DNA from 2 places in the Kitasatospora sp. NPDC057940 genome. Region 1 is predicted to be linked to the other one. Evidence: riboswitches for the same ligand, from Rfam matches in the RefSeq annotation. Region 1 holds a riboswitch; the other holds the start of a gene.

The links. A riboswitch is a leader RNA that binds a small molecule or an ion and turns the genes downstream of it on or off. The one in region 1 is predicted to bind S-adenosylmethionine.
Region 2: linked by a shared signal. The riboswitch ahead of ACFVTF_RS10300 (aminotransferase class V-fold PLP-dependent enzyme) and the one ahead of thrC (threonine synthase) in region 1 are both predicted to bind S-adenosylmethionine.

The regions. Positions count from the first base shown of each region.
Region 1 covers NZ_JBHVPH010000012.1:5,313-8,712, reverse strand. The annotation lists gene ACFVTF_RS19460 (MoaD/ThiS family protein) at 1-241, opposite strand, end outside; gene thrC (threonine synthase) at 282-1,562, opposite strand; SAM riboswitch class I at 1,580-1,716, opposite strand; gene ACFVTF_RS19450 (glucosyl-3-phosphoglycerate synthase) at 1,888-2,865, shown strand; gene ACFVTF_RS19445 (trehalose-6-phosphate synthase) at 2,916-3,400, shown strand, end outside.
Region 2 covers NZ_JBHVPH010000004.1:432,969-436,368, reverse strand. The annotation lists gene ACFVTF_RS10315 (heme-copper oxidase subunit III) at 1-37, opposite strand, end outside; gene ACFVTF_RS10310 (hypothetical protein) at 432-857, shown strand; gene trpD (anthranilate phosphoribosyltransferase) at 978-2,054, shown strand; SAM riboswitch class IV at 2,162-2,279, shown strand; gene ACFVTF_RS10300 (aminotransferase class V-fold PLP-dependent enzyme) at 2,333-3,400, shown strand, end outside.

The DNA.
Region 1 (3,400 bases):
TGGCGCCGTCCGCGATCCCGGTCGCCAGGCCCTCGGCGAAGCGCACGTCGTCGTCGTTCACGTAGACGTTGACGAAGCGGCGCAGCTTGCCGGCGTCGTCCAGGATGCGGGCGGAGATCCCCGCGTGGTTCTTCTCCAGGTCGGCGATGACCTCGCCCAGGGTGGCGCCCTCGGCGGCCACCTCGGCGGCGCCGCCGGTGTAGGTGCGCAGGATGGTGGGGATACGGACGTTGGCGCTCATGGTTCTCCTAGCGGACGGGGCCCAGCGGGGTGGGGGGTGTTCAGGCGGACGCGAGGCCGGCGTCGTGGAAGGACGCCAGGGTCGGGCGGATGACGGCGGTCATCCCGGACCCGGCGACGGCGTCCAGGGTCTTCAGGCCGTCGCCGGTGTTGATCGCGACGGTCTCCTTGGCCGGGTCCAGCTGGCCGGTCTCCACCAGCTTCTTCAGCACGCCGACGGTCACCCCGCCCGCGGTCTCGGCGAAGACGCCCTCGGTCCGGGCCAGCAGCCGGATCGCGTCCACCACCTCGGCGTCGGTGACGTCCTCGACCGCGCCGCCGGTGCGCCGGGCGATGTCCAGCACGTACGGGCCGTCCGCCGGGTTGCCGATCGCCAGCGACTTGGCGATGGTGTCCGGCTTGACCGGGCGGATCACGTCCTGGCCGGCCTTGAACGCCGCCGACACCGGGGAGCACCCCGCCGCCTGGGCGCCGAAGACCTTGTACGGCCGGTCCTCGACCAGGCCGAGCCTGATCAGCTCCTGCAGCCCCTTGTCGATCTTGGTCAGCTGGGAGCCGGAGGCGATCGGGATGACGATCTGCTCCGGCAGCCGCCAGCCGAGCTGCTCGCAGATCTCGTACGCCAGCGTCTTGGAGCCCTCGCCGTAGTACGGGCGCAGGTTGACGTTGACGAAGCCCCAGCCCTCGCCGGCCGGGTCGCCGATCAGCTCCGAGCAGAAGCGGTTCACATCGTCGTAGTTGCCCTCGATGCCGACCAGCTCGCCGCCGTACACCCCGGCCATGACGACCTTGCCCTGCTCCAGGTCGTGCGGGATGAACACGCAGGACTTGAAGCCGGCCCGGGCGGCCGCCGCGCCCACCGCGCCGGCCAGGTTGCCGGTGGAGGAGCAGGAGAGCGTCGTGAAGTCGAAGGCCCGCGCGGCCTCGATGGCGCAGGCCACCACGCGGTCCTTGAACGAGTGGGTCGGGTTGCCCGAGTCGTCCTTGATGTGCAGCTGCGCGGTGAAGCCCAGCTCGCGGCCCAGGTTGTCCGCCTTGACCAGCGGGGTCCAGCCGGGGTTCAGGTTGGGCTTGGTGGCGACGTCGGCCGGGACGGGCAGCAGCGGCGCGTAGCGCCAGATCGAGCTCGGGCCGGCCTCGATCCGGCGGCGCAGCTCCTCGGCGTCCTCGCTGCCGAAGTCGTACGCGATCTCCAGCGGGCCGAAGCACTCCAGGCAGGCGAAGCTCGGACCGAGCGGGAAGCGGGTGCCGCACTCCCGACAGGACAGCGCGGTGGCGGGGCCGAGGTCCACGGATGCGGGTGCGACAGTGTCGATAGCCATGATGGCGGAGGCCTCTCTCCTCATCTTCCCCGTGGCACGGTCGCGCCACAGGCCGGAATTGGCACCTGTCCCGCCGGGGCCTGTCGACAGACAGCCGCGCGAGAAGGTTGCCGGGACGTCAACGGGCCGTTCCCTCAGTCCCTCTGGATGAGCATGTGAAATTGTGGTGGTGCTCAACGGCGACCCCGGCGTGCAAAGGTCCGGCCGCTGTACGAAGACTGTATCCGAAGGCGTCAACCCCGAATGGGATCGTCCGCCACGCGAGATGGCGCGTCCCACCGACCCCGCCGAGGAGAGTCCCGTGCCCGCCGAACCGACCCCCGCGCTGCTCCCGCAGGCGGCGTCCTGGCTGCGCCGCCGCTCGTGGAGCGCGGTCGACCGGCCGGTGCACGCCCTGCTGGAGGCCAAGCGCCGGACCGGCCACACGGTCAGCGTGGTGCTGCCCGCGCTGGACGAGGAGGCCACCGTCGGCGACATCGTCCGCACCATCCGCCGCGAGCTGATGGAGCGCCTCCCGCTGGTCGACGAACTCGTCGTGGTCGACTCCGGCTCGGCCGACGCCACCGCCGCCGTCGCCGCCCGGGCCGGCGCCCGGGTGGAGTACCGCGACGCGATCCTGCCCCGGCTGCCCGCCGTCCCCGGCAAGGGCGAGGTGCTCTGGCGCTCGCTGCTGGTCACCCGCGGCGACATCGTCTGCTTCGTCGACGCCGACCTGCGCGAGTTCGACCCGGCCTTCGTCTCCGGCATCCTCGGCCCGCTGCTCACCGAACCGGACATCCAGCTGGTCAAGGCCATGTACGACCGGCCGCTGGAGACCGAGGGGGCGGTGGTCCCGGCCGGCGGCGGCCGGGTCACCGAACTGGTCGCCCGCCCGCTGCTCAACCTGCACTGGCCGGAACTCGCCGGTTTCGTCCAGCCGCTCGGCGGCGAGTACGCGGCCCGCCGCGCGCTGCTCGAACGGCTCCCCTTCCCCACCGGCTACGGCGTCGAACTCGGCCTGCTGGTCGACGCGCTGGAGACGGTCGGGCTGGACGCCCTGGCCCAGGTGGACGTCGGCGTCCGGCACCACCGGCACCAGGACGGCCAGGCCCTCGGCCGGATGGCCGCGACCATCTACCGCACCGCCCTGGAACGCCTCGACCGCACCCACCGGCTGAAGGCCTCGGCCGACCTCGTCCACCCGCTGCTGACCCAGTTCACCCGCGACCCGCAGAGCCGGGAGTTCACCGCCCACACCCACCCGGTGACCGCCCTGGAACGCCCGCCCATGCACACCGTGCCCGAGTACGCGACCCGACACTGAACACCCACCGAAAGGGTTTGCCGCTCCGGAGCCCCGGCAACGTACCAACCATGGGCGATCTCACGACCGAACGTTCGAGTGTGACCGGCACCGCCCCCGTCCTGGTGGCCTCCAATCGGGGACCGGTGTCGTTCAGCACCGCGGACGACGGCGCGCTGACCCTCCGCCGCGGCGGCGGAGGCCTGGTCTCCGGCCTCTCCGCCATCGACGACCCCGACGCCGTCTGGGTCTGCGCCGCCCTCGGCGCGGCCGACCGGCAGGCCGCCAGGGAGGCCCCGGACGGCCGCCTCGACCTCGCCGGGCACGACGTGGGCGGCCAGGCCGTCCGCATGCTGGACATCGATGCCGACACCTTCGCCCGCGCCTACAACGGCGTCGCCAACTCCACCCTCTGGTTCGTCCACCACCTGCTCTACGCCACCCCCACCGCCCCCGCCTTCGACGCCGGGTTCCGCACCGAGTGGGCCGCCTACCGCGCCTACAACGCCGCCTTCGCCGAGGCGCTGGCCGCCGAGGCCGCCCCCGGGGCCGCCGT
Region 2 (3,400 bases), on a different contig from region 1:
CGGTTTCTACTGCTGTTGCTGTCGCCACGACGGACATTATGTCGGTCCCTTATTCCGTCTTCACGCCGGGGGGTGTCCCTCGGAGTGTCCGGTGCGTGCGGTATGCCCCCCTGGAGGGCGGTGGGGGGTCCCAATGGCGGCTGAGCAGCGGCGTGTCCCTTTTCTGACGGTTCCTCGAAGGGGCCCGCGACCCCGTTGCCCAGCGCGTCGTTGCACGCATGGCGGAGCCTCCGGGGGTAATGCGCGGGCCCCTTATCGGCCGTACGGGTGGTCTGGACGGGTCCGGGTGACGGGCCGTCCTCCGGGCGGGTGAGTCGCGGGCGCGGCGGCTTGAGGAGGAAGGTCCGCGAAGGGACTCGGCGACGGGTGATCGGGAGTAGCATCCGGATCAGGCGAACGTGGTCCGGATCACACTTGAGGGAGCAGGGCCCATGGCGTACACGACCGACGAGACGCTCACCGTCCTCGTCTACAGCGATGACCGCAACACCCGCGAGCAGGTGCTGACGGCACTCGGCCGCCGGCCCGTCGAGGACCTTCCGGAACTTTCCTACCTGGAGTGCGCGACCACCCCCGCGGTGCTGAAGGCACTGGAGAAGGGCGGCGTGGACCTCTGCATCCTGGACGGCGAGGCGGTGCCGGCCGGCGGGCTCGGGCTCGGCCGCCAGCTCAAGGACGAGATCTACGGCTGCCCGCCGGTGCTGGTGCTGATCGGCCGGCCGCAGGACTCCTGGCTGGCCGCCTGGAGCCGGGCCGACGCCGCGATCTCCCGCCCGGTGGACCCGGTGGCGCTGGCCGAGGCGGTCGCCACCCTGCTGCGGGCGCGGCTGGCCAAGCGGGCGCCCGTCAGCCGCTGAGCGGTGCCGTCTCAGGACCAGAGAAGAGGCCGCCGCGGGGACCCCGCCGGTCGATAGGCTGACTCCATCCGTACGGACGTCCCCCCGACGCGGGGAACCCGACAACAGCTGGAGTCAGCCATGGTGAACGTGAACCCTGCGAACGGTGGTACCGCACCCGCGCAGGTGGTCCGCACCTGGCCGGACGTCCTGGCGGCGCTGTTGAAGGGGGAGGACCTCGACCGCTCGGCCACCGCGTGGGCGATGGACCGGATCATGAGCGGCGAGGCGTCCCCCGTCCAGGTGGCCGGGTTCATGGTGGCGCTGCGGGCCAAGGGCGAGACGGTCGACGAGATCACCGGCCTGGTGGACGCGATGTACGCGCACGCCGAGCCGCTGGACATCCCCGGCCCGGCCGTGGACATCGTCGGCACCGGCGGCGACCGGGCCAAGACCGTCAACATCTCCACCATGTCGGCGATCGTCGCGGCCGCGGCCGGCGCCAAGGTGGTCAAGCACGGCAACCGGGCCTCCTCCTCGGCCAGCGGCTCCTCGGACGTGCTGGAGAAGCTCGGCGTCCGCCTCGACCTGTCGGCCCGGCGGGTCGCCGAGATCGCCGAGGAGGTCGGGCTGACCTTCTGCTTCGCGGCCAAGTTCCACCCGTCGATGCGGCACGCCGCCACGGCCCGGCGCGACCTCGGGGTGCCGACCGCGTTCAACATCCTCGGCCCGCTGACCAACCCGGCCAAGGTCACCTCGCACGCGATCGGCTGCTTCGACACCCGGCTCGCCGGACTGATCGCCGGCGTGCTCGCCCGGCGCGGCTCGACCGGCCTGGTCTTCCGGGGCGACGACGGCCTGGACGAGCTGACCATCACCACCACCTCGCAGGTGTGGATCGTGCGGGACGGGACCGTCACCGAGACCGCCTTCGACCCGCGGGACGTCGGCGTCGAGCTGGTCGGCATCGAGGCGCTGCGCGGGGCGGACCCCTCGTACAACGCCGAGGTCGCGCGGCGGCTGCTGGCCGGCGAGCGCGGGGCCGTGCGGGACGCCGTCCTGATGAACACGGCGGCGGCGCTGGTCGCGCTCGACCTGGGCGAGGCGCCGCTCACCGAACAGCTCGCGGCCGGCATGGCGCGGGCGGAGCGGGCCATCGACTCGGGCGCGGCGCAGGAACTGCTGCGGCGTTGGTCGGAGGCCACCAGCCGGGTGTGAGGCGGTACTTGGGAGCCCGTGCCGGAACGCCGGCGCGGGCTCCTCGGCTGTCCGGATGGTGGATGCCCGTTTGACCACTCGCTGGGCGCGACCTAGAGTCTGGGCCAGGTCATGAGTGACAGCGCCAAGCCCCAGCTTGCTGTCCGGCAACCCTCCGTCCGTGGCGGGGTGCCCTGGGTGAGGACCGGGTCGCTCGGCAAATCGTCCGTGCGGCAAGCGCGGACACCCGACGACTTAGCACTCCCGGGGTCCCAGACCCCCAGAAGGAGTGCATCCTCATGTCCGTCTCCCACCCGTCGCCCGCCGCCACCCTTGTCTCGACGCGCTCCGCGCGGCAGCCTCGTGTTGAACTCTGCGCCCCCCTCGCCGTCCTCGGCCACGACGTGCAGGTCCCGCTCGCCAGCGGCGAGAAGGTCGGGTACGCGGCCCTCGACTACGCGGCCAGCTCCCCGGCGCTCCAGCGGGTCTGGGACGACGTCTCCGCCTACGCCCCCTACTACGGCAGCGTGCACCGCGGCGCCGGGTACCTCTCCCAGCTGTCCACCGACCTGTTCGAGCAGAGCCGCCGCACCGTCGCCGAGTTCCTCGACCTGCGCGAGGGCGACCAGGTGGTCTTCACCCGGGCCACCACCGACTCGCTGAACCTGCTCGCCTCGGCCGTCCCGGCCGGGACCCGGGTGTTCGCCTTCGAGACCGAGCACCACGCCTCGCTGCTGCCCTGGGCGCACGCCGGGCTCGACGTCCACTACCTGCGCGCGCCGCGCTCGCACGCCGAGGCGGTCGCCGCCCTGGACGCCGCGCTCGCCGAGGCGCCCGAGGGCCCCAAGCTGCTCTGCGTCACCGGCGCCTCCAACGTGACCGGCGAGCTGTGGCCGGTCGCCGAGCTGACCGGGACGGCGCACCGGCACGGCGCCCGGGTGGTGCTGGACGCCGCCCAGCTGGCCCCGCACCACCGGGTCTCGGTGCGCGAGCTGGACGTCGACTGGATCGCCTTCTCCGGCCACAAGATCTACGCGCCCTTCGGCGCCGGCGTGCTGGCCGGCCGGGCGGACTGGCTGGACGCGGCCGACCCCTACCTGGCCGGCGGCGGGGCGACCCGGACGGTGGCCCGGGAGAGCGACGGCTCGGTGGCCGTCCAGTGGCACTCCGGCCCGGCCCGGCACGAGGCCGGCTCGCCGAACGTCATCGGCGCCTACGCGATCGCCTCGGCCTGCCGGGCGCTGAGCGAGGCGGGCTTCGACGCGCTGGAGGCCCGGGAGCGGCAGCTGATCGCCCGGCTGACCGCCGGGCTGGCGGAGATCCCGCAGGTCAAGGTGCTGAACCTGTTCGGTGCCGAGGCGGCCCGG